4 regions of the Kitasatospora sp. Xyl93 genome follow, and region 2 is predicted to be linked to each of the others. Evidence: riboswitches for the same ligand, from Rfam matches in the RefSeq annotation. Region 2 holds a riboswitch; each other region holds the start of a gene.

Region 1 (3,752 bases), 4.7 Mb from region 2:
GCTCGGCCTCGTCGTACAGCTGCTCCACCTGGGACTTGACGTCCTGACGGTCGGCCGGGTCCGGGCTGCCGGGGGCGGCCTGGGCGCGACCTCCGGCGGCGACGCCCAGCGCGGTGGCGGCGGCCGTGGTCAGCACCAGCGCCCGGGCGAGCAGTTGGGAACGGCGGTGCACGGACATGGCGGCGGGGGCTCCAATCCTGCGGCGCGGGCCCCCACCGCCGCACCGGGACGGGCGGCCGTCGAGCGGGAGTCCGGTGGCAGACGTTAGCGAGTCCGGGCAAGCGAGTCCAAACCCCTCCGAACCCGAATATTCGACCCCTAATCGGACATCAGATCGACGCGCCGGAAAAGCCGCAGGCCCGGCCTCCCCTGGGGGAAGCCGGGCCCGGAAGCGGCCGAGCGGGGATCAGACCCGCACGATGCCGGTCAGCGGCATGTTGGTGACCGCCTCGTAGCGCACGTTGGTACCCGTCCGGGGGGCGTGCAGCACCTGGCCGTTGCCGGCGTAGATGCCGACGTGGTGGGCGTCGCTGTAGAAGATCAGCAGGTCGCCGGGCTGGGCCTGGGAGAGGTCCGTACCGATCCGGGTGCCGGCCGAGGCCTGCGCCTGCGAGGTGCGCGGCAGCGACACGTCGGCCTGGTTGAACGCCCAGACCATCAGGCCGGAGCAGTCGAAGGAGCTCGGGCCGGTGGCACCCCAGACGTACGGGCTGCCGACCTTGGAGGCGGCGGCCGCGAGGGCCGCGGCACCGCGCGAGCTGCCCGGGGCCACCTTCACCGGAGCGGTGGTGGTCGGGGCGGTGCTCGTGGGGGCGGAGAGGTCGCCGCGGGTGTTGTCGCGCGAGGCGCGATCGGCCTGCGCCTGCGCCTGGGCGGCCGCGTCGGCCTTGGCCTTGGCGTCGGCGGCGGCCTTCTCCTCGGCCTGGCGCAGCGCCTGGCGCTCCTGCTCGGTCAGGGTGTTGAGCAGGTCCTGGGCGGCCTTCAGCTTGCCCTGGACCTCCACCTTGGCGGTCTTCAGCTGCTGGGTGGTCGACTCCAGCTCGGCGAGCTTGCCCTGGGCCTCGTTGCGGTCCTGGTCGAGCTTGCGCTGCTGCTCCTGGAGCTCCTTCAGCTGGCCCTTCTGGGTGGCACCGGCCTGGTTCAGCGCGTCGGCCTGGCTGAGGAAGCTGTCCGGGCTGGAGGAGAACATCAGCTGGACGGTCGGGGATATCCCCCCGTTGCGGTACTGCTCGCCGGCGATCTCGGCCAGGCCGCCCTGGAGCTCGGTGACCTGCGCCTGCTGACGGGCCACCTGGTCCTGCAGGCCGGAGACCTGCTTCTCCAGCTCCTGCTGCTTGGCCTGGGCGGCGTTGTAGTTCTCGGTCGCGACCTCGGCCTGCTCGTTGAGCTGGTCGACCTGCTCCTTGACCTGGTCCTTGGTCGGCTGCGGGTCGGCGTGGGCGCCGGACTGCGCGGAGAGGGCGACGGCTGCGGCGGCGACTCCGGTCAGGATGGAGACGCGGGCGCGGCCGGCGGGCTTGGGACGACGATGGGACGCCACGAAGGCGGGCTCCTTCTTCCTACGTCCGCCTACCGGGTGAGCTGACGGGTTCGGGCCGGAAGCATGCCCTACGACGCCTCACGGCCGTTCGGCCGACCTGGCGCCGATTCACCCCGGAGGAACGTGGTTCCCCGGCTCCGCTCCGCAGCGCCCCCAGTCACTGGGCTCCCCTGTCGGGCAGTCGCTTCGACCTGCCCCGCTGCCTCGCGAACTCGGCGGTAACCACCGCCGCCACCCTGGCTGGGCGATCGACAGTGCGGTGGTTCGGAGCATGACCCTAGTAACTGAACCGTGATCCGTTCAAATCCTTGTCAGAAAAAAGATGGAAGATTGCCCAAGTTCCCTTGTGAAAATGACCGATGGTGACCAATGGTGCACGCAAGGCTGATCGGTTCTCAGCAGGCGGCCGCAAAAGGCGGAAAAGCCGAACGCCACCCCCGCGGCGGAGGTGGCGCTCTTCACAGCTCCCGAACGAACGTCCCGGGCGTGTCGGACCGTCAGACCCGGCGGATGGTGTTGATCGGCATCGCGTCGGCCTTCATCACCTTCACCACGTCACCGGTGTGCGGCGCGTGGACCACCATGCCGTTCCCGATGTACATCCCGACGTGGTACATGCTCGGGCCGTAGATCACCAGGTCGCCCGGCTGGGCCTGGTCCAGCGACGGCACCCGGGTGCCGTAGTGCCCCTGCTCCTGCGAGGTGCGCGGCAGCGAGACGCCGGCCTGCCCGTACGCCCAGACCATCAGGCCGGAGCAGTCGAAGGTGGTCGATCCGGTGGCGCCCCACACGTACGGCGAGCCCTGCTTGCTCATCGCCTTGGCCACCGCCGCTCCCGCGTAGCCGCTGGCCGGCGGCAGGCTGCCGAGGTCCACCCGCGCGTTGCCGCGCGAGGCGCGGTCGTCCTGCGCCTGCTGGGCCCGCAGCGCGGCGCGGTCGGCGGCGCTCAGCGAGTTCAGCAGGTCCTGGGCGGCCTTCAGCTTGGTGTTGACGTCCGCCTTGGCCTGGTTGAGGTCCTTGGTGGTGCTGTCCAGCGAGGCGAGCACGGCGGCCGCCTCGGCCTTCTGCTGGTCCAGCCGGCGCTGCTGCTCCAGCAGTCCCTTGAGCGCCTCGGCCTGACTGGTGCTGGCCTGCTGGACGGTCGAGGCCTTCTCCAGGTAGCCGGACGGGTCGGAGGAGAGCATCAGCTGGACGGACGGGTCGATGCCGCCGGCGCGGTACTGCTCGCCCGCCACCTCGGCGAGGCCGCCCTGGAGCTGGGTCATCTGCTCCTGGCCGCGGGCCACCTGGTCCTGCAGCTGGTCGGCCTGCTTGCGCAGCTGGTCCGCCCGCTCCTTGGCGCCGTTGTACTTCTCCGCCGCCTGCTCCTGCTCCTCCTGGAGCTGGTCGATCTGCGCCTTGACGTCCGTCTTGTCCGGCTGCGGCGCGGCGTGCGCGGCCACCTGGGCGGAGAGCGCGACCGCGGTCGCAGCGGCAGCGGTGAGCACGGAGACCCGCGCGCGGCTCGGCTGCTTGGGACGGCGGTGGGAGGCCAAAGGGACCGGCTCCTTCTTCCTACGGGCTCACCTGATGGGATGAGATTCCGGAAAATAGGTTTGACGCCAGACCCTAGTGAAGATCTACCCGTTTTGCTACTCCCCCGATGGCGTGAACCCCGGTCCCCACGCTGACTTCACGGGACCCCCACAACGCTCCGGACGAGCCGCTGACCAGCCGTCATGCGGTCCGGCCCGCGTCCGGCGCAGGTCAGGGCCGGGCCAGCCGGTTCAGCAGCAGCACCGACGCCACCGGGCGCGCGCCCGCCTTCCGCACGCCCTCCGCGACCTCCCGGTCGGTGGACACCACCACCACCGGGCGGCCCTGCGGCTCGGCCCGGACCAGACGGCGGATCAGCTCGTCGGCCGTCTCCCCGGTCCGGCTGAACCGCACCCGGACCCCGCGCGGCGGCGCCATGATCACCGGGACGTCCAGGTCCTGCCCGTCGAACACGCAGGTGACCTCCGCCTGGGTGCGCTGGGCCAGCATCGCCAGCCCGCCCAGCAGCCGGATCCGCTGCTGCTCCAGCGGCAGCGCCGGATAGCCGGTCTTGGTCACGTTGTAGCCGTCCACCACCAGGTGCACCTGGGGGATCGCCAGCAACTGGTCCAGCAGCGCCGGATCGTCCTCGGCCAGCCCGCGCCGGGCCACGTCGTGCGGCGAGGCCGCCCCCGGC
Region 2 (3,752 bases):
TGGCCGTCGGTCAGCGCCGGTACGTGCCGGTGCTGCGCAAGATCGAGGGCTTCACGGCCGCGATGTGCGAGGTGCTCGGACGCACCCGGGAGGAGGCCGAGAACCTCGTCCACCACACGCTGTTCAGCGTGGAGGGCGGGCACGCGGCGGCCGGCGCGCTGCTCGACAAGGGCTGCACGGCGATCGTCTGCGGGAGCGACATGATGGCGCTCGGGGCGATCCGGGCGGTGCGGCAGCGCGGGCTGTCGGTGCCGCAGGACGTGTCGGTGGTCGGCTTCGACGACTCGCCGCTGATCGCCTTCACCGAGCCGCCGTTGACCACGATCCGGCAGCCGGTCGAGGCGATGGCCACGGCGGCGGTGGACGCGCTGCTGGAGGAGGTCGGCGGGAACGCCGTCCAGCGCGGCGAGTTCATGTTCCAGCCGGAGCTGGTGATGCGCGGGTCCACCGGGGCCTGCGCGCGCTGAGCCCCGGCCGTCACGGCCGACGCAGGGGCCCCGGAGGGCGGTTGCTCTCCGGGGCCCCTCGGCGTGCGCGCGGTCGGCCACCCTGGGGTCGGGGGCGGTCGGCCGGCGGGGGGCGGGCGGTCCGGTTGCCGGCGGCCGTCGGGTGGTCAGCCCTCTTGGCCGGTCGGACGGTCGGCGGTGAGCCGGTGTCCGTCGGCGGCCTCGCCGGTGCGGGTCTCGGTACGGCGGCCGCGGGCCAGGTAGTCGCGCAGGATCAGCTCGACGGCGTCCTGTGGGTTCTTGGTGCCGGAGAGCATCATCGCGTCGATCGCGAGGTTCGCGTCGAGGGTGACGGTGACCTGGGCCATGTGACTCCTCCTCGGGTGCAGAGCAGCAGCATGCCCGCTGCGAGGAGGTGTCCACCACGGAATACGGCGGATCTGCGGAACGGGAGCAGGGCGGCCGGCCCGTCCGGGAACGCCGGAACCCCCGAGGAGAGCGACCAGACTCTCCCCGGGGTGGCGGGTGGTCAGCGTTCGAATGGCGACTGACAGCTGACAGATGATGAAATCTGTTATCTGTTATCTGTTATCTGTCAGCCGTCGGCTGTCGGCTGTCGGCCGTTCGCCGTCCTCAGACCCGGCCGGCGAAGTCCGGGGCCCAGTTGGCGATGGTCTGCTCGCGGACGCCCGAGCTGGGGTTGGCGGCCTCGACGTACTTGCCGTTGCCGACGTAGATCGCGACGTGGTAGACGCCGGAGTCCTTGCCGTTGTTGGACCAGAACAGCAGGTCGCCCGGCTGGAGGCTGTCCAGCGAGACGTGGGTGCTGGCGGCGGCCTGGTCGGCGGCGACGCGCGGGACGGAGATGCCCGCGGCGCGCAGCGCGGCCTGGGTCAGGCCGGAGCAGTCCCAGCCGCCGTTGCCGGTGCCGCCGTAGACGTACGCCTGACCGACCTTCGACTCGGCGAAGGAGACCGCGGCGGCCATGCTGCCGGTGGCGGCCGGAGCCGGAGCCGGAGCCGGCGTCTGGGCCTGGGGCTGCGGAGCGGGCTTGGCGGCCGGCTTGGCGGCCGGGGCCTGGGACTGCGCGGTCGGCTGGGCGTTCACGGCGCCGCCGTTCGCGGACTGGCCGGACTTCTGCGAGCGGTCGAACCAGGTGAAGTCCGCGCCGGACTTGTCGGCGGACGAGCCGTCGAAGGACAGGTGCTGGCCCGGGTAGATGGTGTCCGGGCCGTCGGTCAGGGTGCCGCGGTTGAGCTCGTACAGCCGCTCCCAGCCGCCCTGCACGTTGTGCCGGTCGGCGATCGAGGACAGCCAGTCGCCCTCGACCACGGTGTAGTCGCCGCCCTGGGCCTGCTGCTGGCGCTTCTGGGCCCAGTCGCCGCGGCTGCCGGAGGCGGCGGAGTCACCGGCCGCCTGAGCGTCCTGAGCGGGCGCGGCGGGCTTGGCGGCCGGGGCCTGCGCGGGCTTGGCGGCGGGCTTCGCGGCCGGAGCGGCCGGCTTGGCGCTCTGGGCCGGCGCGGCGGTGGTCGAGCCGGCGGTGGAGCCCGCCGAGGTGTCGACGGCGGCCGGGGTGCCGCCCTTGGTCAGGCCGGCCTTGACAGAGCAGACCGGCCAGGCGCCGGGGCCCTGCGAGGCGAGGACCTTCTCGGCGACGGCGATCTGCTGGTCCTTGGTGGCCAGGTCGGCGCGCGCCGCGAAGGCGGTGCCGCCGAAGGCGGACCAGGTGCTGGAGGTGAACTGGAGGCCGCCGTAGAAGCCGTTGCCGGTGTTGATGCTCCAGTTGCCGCCGCTCTCGCACTGGGCGACCTTGTCCCAGGTGGCGACGGTGGCGGCGGAGGCGGTGCCCGAGGTGAGGCAGGGGACGGTGAGGCCGACGCCCGCGACGCCGAGGGCGGCGATCACGCGACGGGTGCGGCTGGACAGGCTGGTGCCGTTGGTGGGCAGCATGAAGACGCGGTCCTCTCCCACGCCTGCGAGGTGAGCTGTCGGATTCGGGCTGGAGTTGCCCGGCCGCGCGGTGAGCGCGGCTTCACCCCTAGCCCTGGACCGTTCCGAAGAGTGGTCCGGGGCGACTTACCTGTGGTTCCCCCGCTCCTGCCGTGGTGCGTTTTCGCGCTGCCAGGACATCCGACGGCAGGACTCGGCGTTGCGGATGAACCGGGTTCGTGTGGTCACGAACGGGGAGCACGTTAATCAGACTTAAGTTCAAACCGCAAATGCCTGTGATGCACATCACGGTTTAGTGGGAACTGCCAGAATTGCGGCCGAGCATGATCGTAAATGATCGTTTTCAAGCAATGCTGTTGCGGAAAGCGACAACTGGCTTCGCCTCAGAAGTGACGTGACGGGGCGTCGAATTGCGGAACAGTGTGCTCCGGAGAGTGGGGGAGCGGCCTCGATTCACGTGCTCGGGGCCGCGCTCCCTATTTCCCTTCAAATGACGCCAGAACGGACATTCCACTTCATTGCCGTTCGACTCCCCGTACGGGACGGGTCGGCCGTGGCCAGCCATGGAAGGCGCCAATCCCCATGGGCCCGACAGGGCGGGGGTCGATGCCGGCGGGCAATGCAAGTGGGGCCGATGCGAAGGGCCCGGAACGCGAACCGTTCCGGGCCCTTCTGCGCGCGCGAACCGGCGCGCGGTGTCGACTACTGCCCGAGGGATCCCTCGGCGGCCGCGTGGGCGCCGCGAACGCCCTCCAGGGCCCCCTCGGCCTCGGCGGCGGCCGCGGCCTCCGCCTCGGCCCGCGCCAGGTCCTCCGCGGACGGCATGGGCAGTGCGGCCAGGTAGGTGGAGGCGATCAGCTGGCCGACCGACGGGTAGGCGCCCAGCGGCGCGGCCGACGGGCAGCCGGTCTCCTCGGCGGCGGTGGCGAGCAGCTCGGAGTCCGCCTCCGGGCCGATCACCAGCGGGGCCAGCGCCGGGCGCTGCGAGCCGGTGTCCCTGAGGTGGTTGACGGCCGCGGCCACCGAGCCGGGCACGTCGAGCGCCGCGGCGACGACCGGCACGGCCAGTCGGGCGGCGAGCAGCACACCGGTGATGCCGGCCGCGGCGGCCGCGTCCTCGCCGCCGACGGTGGTCAGCACCACGCCGTCGGCGGCGGTCGCGATGGCGAACAGCCGGGCGCGGTCGGCCCGGGCCAGTCCGGCCTCGGACAGCCGGACGTGTACGGCCTCGGCCAGCAGCGGGTGCGGGCCCAGCGGGTCGGTGACGGGGGCGCCGTACTCGGCGGCGAGCGCGTGAAGCTCGCTCAGGAAGGTGTGCGGGCCGGGCACCAGCGGCACCAGGACGGGCATCGGCAG
Region 3 (3,752 bases), 200 kb from region 2:
CCACCCTGCCCGCACCGTCGACGCCCGAGGCGACCACCCTGCCCGCACCGTCGACGCCCGAGGCCTCCACCCTGCCCGCACCGTCGACGCCCCAGGCGTCCACCCTGCCCGCGCCGGCCGCCGCCCGGACCTCCGACTCCGACCTGGAGGTGGTCAGGCTCGACCCGGACCCGGCCACCCCCGGCGGCACCACCACCATCCACGCCTTCGTCGGCAACGGGGGCCCGGACACCACCGCGTCCCCGTTCACGGTCGTGGTCGCCCTGCCGGAGGGCGTCACCACGGAGGGCCCGTACTTCCCGTCCGACTGCCAGGTGACGGCCCACGGCCGCATCGTGCGGTGCGTGTTCGGCCCGGGTCTGCGAGAGGCGCGCAGCGCGACCGCCCTCATCCCGGTCCGGCTCGACCCGCGGCTGCCGGCGGGCAGGTTGGGCGGCGGAGCGGTCACGGTGCGCAGTGCGGACGACCGGAACGAGTCCAACAACCGGCAGCCGTTCGACATCACGGTGGTCGAGAGGATCGCCCGTTCCTGAGCCACTTGGTCCCGCCGGTAGGAGCGGTCCTACCGGCGGGATCCTCCTGTCTGCGGGATCCTCCGGCCGGCGGGGCGGTCCGCCGGGCCCGGACGCCGCGCGGCGCCCGCCCGTGCCGCCCGTCCTACCGGTAGACGCGGACGTAGTCGGCGGCGAAGGTGATCGGGGCGGTCCCCTGCGGCGCGGGGTGGTACTGCCCCGCGCACACCGAGAGGTTGAGGATCAGGTACGCCGACCAGCCGGCGCCGACGCCCTTGCCGTCCGAGAAGACCTTGACGCCGTTGACGTACCAGTCCACCGAGTCGGCGCCGTAGTAGGTGCCGATGGTCACCCACTGGTCCTTCGCGATCGCGCTCGCGTCGGTGTAGTACTTCCCGTGGCCCGGGTTGACGTGGTTGGTCAGCTCCAGCAGGTTCGGGTTGTCGGGGTGGTACTCGAAGGAGTCGATCTCCCCGTTGCCGTTCTTCCACGTCCACAGGGCCGGCCAGGCGCCGCTGCCGGCGGGCAGCTTGACCCGGGTCTCGGCGTAGTCGCCGGTCTTGACCTGGAAGCCCTCACTGGAGCCCTCGGTGGTCAGGAAGCCGGTGTTCCAGGACTGCTTGCCGTTCTCCAGCACCGGACCGCCGGACGTGGCGGTGAAGGTGGCGACCCCGTTGGCGACGCCGACGTTGTTCCTGTTCAGCCAGTCGAGCTTGTTGTCGCCCGGGTTGTGGTTGCCGTAGCGGTACGCGGTGCTCTTGTCACCGACCCAGCGCTGGCCCCAGCTGATCGCGCCGTTGAACTCGTCCGACCAGGTCAGCGACTTGCCGACGACCGGGGAGGACGGTGCCGGGGTACTCGGGCTCGGGGTGGTGCTGGGGGTGGTGCTCGGCGTCGGGGTCGGCGTGGCCGTGGGAGTCGTCGAGGCCGTGGGGGTGGCGGTCGGCGTGGCCGTCCGGGTCGGGGTCGGCGTGGCCGTGGGGGTCGTCGAGGCCGTCGGGGTCGGCGTGGCCGTCGGGGTCGGGGTCGGGGTCGGGGTGGACGTCCCGGTGGCGGAGACCACCAGCTGCTGCGAGGGCAGGTTGTGCCAGCCGCCGCCGAGGTCCTGCCAGAAGCCGAACTGGGTGTACGTCCCGGCGGGCAGGGTGCGCGCACCGCTGGTGAAGCCGACCCCGCTCGGGCAGATCTGCACGTTGGAGGCGTTGCCGGGGAAGTCGAGGTTGGTGCCGCGCGCGTCGCGCACACCCACGCCGACGGTCTTCGCGGTGAAGCAGGCCGAGGAGTGCAGGCCCAGCGAGGCGGTGGTGGCCTTGCCCGCGACCATGGTGGCGGGGGCGAGCCGGTCCTGGGTGACGGTCGGCGCGGTGGCGGCCTGGGCACCGTTGACGGACGGCAGGCCGAGCAGGCCGGCGCCGCTGATGGCGAACGCCCCGGTGGCGGCGAGCGCGGCGTTGCGGCCGCGGTGGGACGGACGGGCGTGGCGCGGGCCGCGGCGGCGGGCGGGCGCGAGAGCGAGCGCGGGCCGGTGCGTGGAGCTGGCAGGCTGGGGCATGGGGTGACCTCTGCGACGCCTGCGAGGTGAGCTGTCGGATTCGGGCTGAGGTTGCCCGGCCGCCGGTGGGACGGCTTCACCCCTAGCCGCGGCCGCACGCGGGGGCGTACGGGCCGGGCGCTGACCTTGGTTCCCCCGCTCCCGTCCGCTGTGGTGCTCGGTGACCCGCCGACGGGTGGACGGGACTCGGCGTCCCGGCGGCGGGGTCCGCGAGGGCGGACGACCGTTGCAGGCTAGGCGGGTCGTCCGTGAACGGACAACCCGGCCCGCCCCGTTGTCGCGCAGCTCACAGTGGTGTCGATCAACGACGCCGGTTGGCAGTCCAGTTGATCGTTCTCCGGGAGCAGTGGGCTGCGGCTGGGCCGGGCGGAGGTTCCGGCCGGCGGGGACAGGGCACGATCCAGGCGGTTCAGGCCGGTGAGCGGCCTGCCGGCAGCGCTGGTGGCCTGCCGGCGACCTGGCGGCGGACCGTACCGTGGCGAGTACCTGACCGACTGGGCCCGGTCGGATAAATTGGGAGTCGGACATCATCCGCCGTGCACAAGAGCGGCGAGCCCGACCGGGTGCTCGCCACGACCCGACAGCCACGACCTGACCGAGACGAGGACCCGCCCCACCATGACCGCGCCCCTGCCCGCCTTCGCCGGCCGCACCTACCTCTTCCAGGCCGACAACGGCGCGGCCTTCCGCAACACCTACTCGGCCGACGGCACTCGGCTGCGCTGGGAGGGCCTCGGCGAGTCCGCGGGCCAGTGGGAGGACGTGCGGCTGCACGTCGCCGAGGTCGCGCCGGAGATCTACTTCGTCAGCTGGACCGAGCAGAGCGGGATCACCGTCAGCCATGTGATGGACCTCGGCAAGCTGACGGTGCGGGCCTTCTGGACCTTCGAGGGCGAGGGCGGCCGGGTCGGCGAGCTGCACACCGGGACGCTGGAGCGGCTGGCCTGAGCGGCGGGACCGCCGGGCGGGGGCCATAAGGCTCCTGAACGACCCGACCGGCCCAGAAGCGGACCGCAACGACCGAACCCCCGGGCCGTGGCTCCGGGGGTTCGGTCGTTGCGGTCCGGTCGTCGAGGGTCTGGTCCTTCGGGGCCGCTCGTTCGGGCTCGCGGTCGGTCAGGTTCAGACGGTCTGGTTCGGCACCTTGAGGTGCTGGGACAGCCACTCCAGCGAGGACGGCAGCAGGGCGCTCCAGGTCTCGAAGTTGTGGCCGCCGTTCTCCAGCATGCTGTACGAGACCTTCATCGGGCTCCGCACCGCGTCGACGAAGGCCTCGGTCTCCTGCCGGTAGCCGCCGTCGCCCTTCTTGGTTCCGGCCAGCAGCACGGACACCTTCGGCTGCGGCAGGTTCTTCAGCCGCCACATCAGGTTGGCCTCGTCGCGGCGCTGCTTGCTGCCGCCGAAGAGGTCGCCCGTGGTCGGGTCGTCGGCGGCGTCGTAGTAGGCGGAGAGCGCGACGGCGGTCGGGAAGACGTCCGGGTGGCGCATGGCGAGCTTGAGCGCGCAGTAGCCGCCGGTCGAGTTGCCCATGAAGGCCCAGGCCTGCGGGTCGGTGGAGACCCGGTAGCTGGCCTGGATCGCCGAGGGCACGTCCTTGGTGAAGTAGGTGTCGGACTGCGGGCCGTTCGGGACGTCCTCGCACTCGGTGTCCTGCGGCAGCGCGGGCGAGGGACGCACCAGGACCATGA
Region 4 (3,752 bases), 2.1 Mb from region 2:
CGTCGCGCAGCTCCAGGGCCTCGAAGGCACCGGTGGAGGCACCCGACGGGACAGCGGCACGACCCGTGCTGCCGTCGTCGAGGCCGACCTCGACCTCGACCGTGGGGTTGCCGCGGGAGTCGAGGATCTCACGGGCTACGACGACATCGATGGACGGCACGAGGCATCTCCTTGCGGAAGCAGGGTCCGGTCTGACGGTGGTGCTGTCAGCAGGACGATTGCGGAGTCGTTACGACCAGAGCCTAACCGCCCGGGCTCCCGGGGCCACGTCCGCCTCGGTCCCGTCTCAACGTGTGGCCCCGCTACGCACCGGTAGTTCACCTGCTTGCCCCAGCTTGTCCCACCGGAGCGGGCGAATGCGGACGAAGGGGACCGGTAGGACCGGTCCCCTTCGGACGGCGGGGTGGAACGGTGTCGGCGTCGGGCGCCGACGGGCGTCAGCACCGGGCCCGACGGCTCAGCCGAGGTGCAGCACCTGGCCGGGCATGATCAGGTTCGGGTCGCCGCCGACGGTGGCGTGGTTCTGGTCGTACAGCGCGTGCCACCCGCCGGACACGCCCTGGGCGGCGGCGATGGTCGACAGGGTGTCACCGGCGCGCACGGTGTAGTCGTGGCCGGTGGCCTGCGGGGCCGACTGCGCGGCCTGCGGGGCGTACTGCGGCTGGGCGGCCTGGCCGGCGTACTGCTGGTAGACGCTCTGGTGGCTGGTCCAGTACCAGGCGCCGTTGTTCTGGTACCAGTACACCTTGGCGTCGGCGTCCCAGCCGGCGTGACCGGAGAAGCCCGGAGCCTGCGCCTGCTGCTGCGGGGCGGCCTGCTGGACCGGCTGCGCGGCGGGCCTCTGCACCGGCTTCTGGGCGACGGGCTGCTGCGCGACCGGCTTCTCGGCCGGCTTGGCGGCGGGCTTCGGGGCCTGCTGCTTCGGCGCCTGCTGCTTGGCGGCGGACTGCGGCTTGGCGTCCGAGGAGGTGTCGACCACGGCCGGGGCGCCGCCCTTGGTCAGACCGGCCTTCTGGGAGCAGACCGGCCAGGCGCCCGGGCCCTGCGAGGCCAGGACCTTCTCGGCGACCGAGATCTGCTGGGCCTTGCTGGCCTGGTTGGCCTGCGCCGCGTAGGCGGTGCCGCCGTACGCCTTCCAGGTGCTGGAGGTGAACTGGAGGCCGCCGTAGAAGCCGTTGCCGGTGTTGATGCTCCAGTTGCCACCGCTCTCGCACTGGGCGACGGAGTCCCAGGTGGAGGCCGGGGCGGCGGAGGCGCCGGTGGCGGTGAGGAGCGGCATCGCGAGTCCGACGCCGGCCACACCGGCGACGGCGATGGCCTTCTCGGTCTGGGTGCGACGACGGTGGCGGCCAGTTCCAACGAACAGCATGAAGAGGTCCCTCTCCGCACGCCTGCGAGGTGAGCTGTCGGGTTCGGACCGGGAGGTGGCCCGGCCGCCGTACGCGGAAACGATTCCGCTCAGGCGGCTTCACCCCAAGCCGTGGGAGACGGCAACAAACCTGGTTCCCCCGCCCCTGCCCAGGGTCTGGTCGGTTTCCCGTGGCGCGGCGGGCAGGATTCGGCGTTCCGCGCACGAGGTCCGCAGCTGCGAACTCCAGGGAGAGTAGACAGATCATCAGACCGATCACAAGCTCATATCGCAGATATCACACGACAATTACGGCCCGTATCCGATCGCCTACCAACGGCGGCGTTATGTCCGGATTGATGGGTGTTCACACCCTATCGGCGGGCGGTCGGCGACCTCTATCAGCGCGGTCTCAGCCTGTCGCAGGCCCGGACGGGGCCTGCGGAGGGGTGTGCGGAGGGATGTGCGGGGAGCGGCTCTCCGGGCTGAATTCCACCGGCAGTTCGCGCAGCCCACGCATGATCAGACCGCCGCGCCAGCGCAGGTCCTCCGGGCTTTGCGCGAGCCGCAGGTCCGGCAGCCGGGAGAGCAGCGTGGCCAGCGCGGCACGCCCCTCCAGCCGGGCGAGCGGGGCGCCGATGCAGTAGTGGATGCCGTGCCCGAAGCCCAGGTGGGGGTTGTCCGTCCGGGCCAGGTCCAGGGTGTTCTCGGCCGCGAACCGGGCCGGGTCGCGGTCCGCCGCCGCCAGCACCACCAGCACCGGGTCGCCGACCGGGATGTCCACCCCGCCGATGGTCAGCGGGCGGGTCGCGAACCGCCAGGTCGCCAGCTCCACCGGCCCGTCGTAGCGCAGGAGTTCCTCGATCCCGGTCTCCAGCAGCGCGCTCTCCCCGCGCGCCACCGACTCCTGCAGCAGCCGGCGCTGCTCCGGGTTGCGCAGCAGCGCGTACGTGCCGTTGCCGATCAGGTTCACGGTGGTCTCGAAGCCCGCGAACAGGAGGATGAAGGCCATCGCCGCGGCCTCGTTCTCGGTCAGGTGCTCGCCGTGGTCACTGGCCCGGATCAGACCGGAGATCAGGTCGTCCCCGAGGTCCGCCCGCTTGCGGTGGATCAGCTCCAGCAGGTACGCCCGCATCCGCTTCACCGCCCGCCCCACGCCGCCGCGCTGGCTGCCGCCCTGGCCCGGCTTCGTGTGTCGCATCATCATGCCGGCCCAGTCGCGGAAGTCGTCCTGGTCCTCGGACGGCACCCCGAGCATGTCGCAGATCGCGTAGATGGGGAGCGGGAAGGCGAACTCGTGGATCAGGTCCGCCGAACCGCGCTGCGCGAAGCCGTCGATCAGCCGGTCGGTGAGCTGCTGCACCCGCGGCTCGAACTCGGCCACCCGGCGCGGGGTGAACGCCTTCGACACCAGCCGGCGCAGCCGGGTGTGGTCCGGCGGGTCGATGTTCAGCAGGTGGGTCATCAGGTCCGCCTGCCGCTCCCCGGGGATGCCCACCCGTCCGGTGCGGTGCGCCTGCTCGCTGTGGTGCGCCGGGTTCTTCGACAGCCGGCTGTCCGCGAGCGCCTGCCGGGCGTCCGCGTACCGGGTCACCAGCCAGGCCTCGACGCCGCTCGGCAGCGTGGTGCGGTGCACCGGGGCGTGCTCGCGCAGCCAGGCGTAGGCGGGGTACGGGTCGGCGGCGAACTCCCAGGTGAACAGCTGCGGGGCGGGGGCGTCGGACGGCGCGGCGGCGGGCCGGGCGGGGTGGGGCTGAGCTGGCATGGATCGACCGTATCCGGTGCGACGGGACCGCCCTCCCTCCGACGGACCGCCTCCGGCGCGCCCGACGGCCGGTGGCCGGTCGGTTGCCGCCGCGTTGCCGGTTCCCGGCCGGTCCGTGGCCGGTCCGTGGCCGGTCCGTGGCCGGTCCGTGGCCGGTCCGTGGCCGGTCCGTGGACAGCTCTTGGCCGACTCTTGGCCGCGGGGCGGGCGTGAGCCTGGTCACCTGAGGGGTAATCCCTGTTGCGGGGGATCGGGACGTGCCTACGATCCTCCGCAGTACGCGTGGGCGCGGTGCGGTGTTGCCCACAGGGAGGAGCAGGCCATGCGGGTCAGCGGGTCAGTCGTCGTCGTCGCGGTCCTCGACGGCGGGTCGGGCGCGGGCCTCGCCCGCCGGTTCGCCGCGGCCGGCACCGTCGGCATGCTGATCGCCGACCAGCACGTCGGCATCGCCGAGGACCTCGCCGCCGAACTCGACCGGCCGGGCTGCCCCGTCGTCGGCGTCTGCGGCGACATCCGCCGCCCCAGCGACGTCGCCGCCCTCGTGGACACCGCCGAGAAGCACCTCGGACCGATCGACCTGTTCGCCGTGGCCGGCCCGGGCGGCGAGCGGATCATCTCGCTGGCCGAACTGCCCGCCCA

Evidence for each region. Region 2 has a riboswitch for cyclic di-AMP ahead of ACZ5GH_RS30230 (transglycosylase family protein). Riboswitches for the same ligand answer to the same signal wherever they lie in the genome.
Region 1: linked by a shared signal. The riboswitch ahead of ACZ5GH_RS09500 (NlpC/P60 family protein) and the one ahead of ACZ5GH_RS30230 (transglycosylase family protein) in region 2 are both predicted to bind cyclic di-AMP.
Region 3: linked by a shared signal. The riboswitch ahead of ACZ5GH_RS29415 (glycoside hydrolase family 16 protein) and the one ahead of ACZ5GH_RS30230 (transglycosylase family protein) in region 2 are both predicted to bind cyclic di-AMP.
Region 4: linked by a shared signal. The riboswitch ahead of ACZ5GH_RS21680 (transglycosylase family protein) and the one ahead of ACZ5GH_RS30230 (transglycosylase family protein) in region 2 are both predicted to bind cyclic di-AMP.

The regions. Positions count from the first base shown of each region.
Region 1 covers NZ_AP029185.1:2,214,348-2,218,099, forward strand. The annotation lists gene ACZ5GH_RS09495 (C40 family peptidase) at 1-178, opposite strand, end outside; gene ACZ5GH_RS09500 (NlpC/P60 family protein) at 407-1,540, opposite strand; cyclic di-AMP (ydaO/yuaA leader) riboswitch at 1,551-1,700, opposite strand; gene ACZ5GH_RS09505 (C40 family peptidase) at 2,038-3,075, opposite strand; gene ACZ5GH_RS09510 (NYN domain-containing protein) at 3,287-3,752, opposite strand, start outside.
Region 2 covers NZ_AP029185.1:6,962,743-6,966,494, forward strand. The annotation lists gene ACZ5GH_RS30220 (LacI family DNA-binding transcriptional regulator) at 1-467, shown strand, start outside; gene ACZ5GH_RS30225 (hypothetical protein) at 614-814, opposite strand; gene ACZ5GH_RS30230 (transglycosylase family protein) at 1,080-2,417, opposite strand; cyclic di-AMP (ydaO/yuaA leader) riboswitch at 2,404-2,574, opposite strand; gene ACZ5GH_RS30235 (sirohydrochlorin chelatase family protein) at 3,099-3,752, opposite strand, start outside.
Region 3 covers NZ_AP029185.1:6,764,056-6,767,807, reverse strand. The annotation lists gene ACZ5GH_RS29420 (hypothetical protein) at 1-533, shown strand, start outside; gene ACZ5GH_RS29415 (glycoside hydrolase family 16 protein) at 658-2,064, opposite strand; cyclic di-AMP (ydaO/yuaA leader) riboswitch at 2,066-2,230, opposite strand; gene ACZ5GH_RS29410 (MoaF-related domain-containing protein) at 2,683-3,012, shown strand; gene ACZ5GH_RS29405 (alpha/beta hydrolase) at 3,187-3,752, opposite strand, start outside.
Region 4 covers NZ_AP029185.1:4,834,270-4,838,021, reverse strand. The annotation lists gene eno (phosphopyruvate hydratase) at 1-160, opposite strand, end outside; gene ACZ5GH_RS21680 (transglycosylase family protein) at 458-1,369, opposite strand; cyclic di-AMP (ydaO/yuaA leader) riboswitch at 1,375-1,541, opposite strand; gene ACZ5GH_RS21675 (cytochrome P450 family protein) at 1,761-3,113, opposite strand; gene ACZ5GH_RS21670 (SDR family NAD(P)-dependent oxidoreductase) at 3,436-3,752, shown strand, end outside.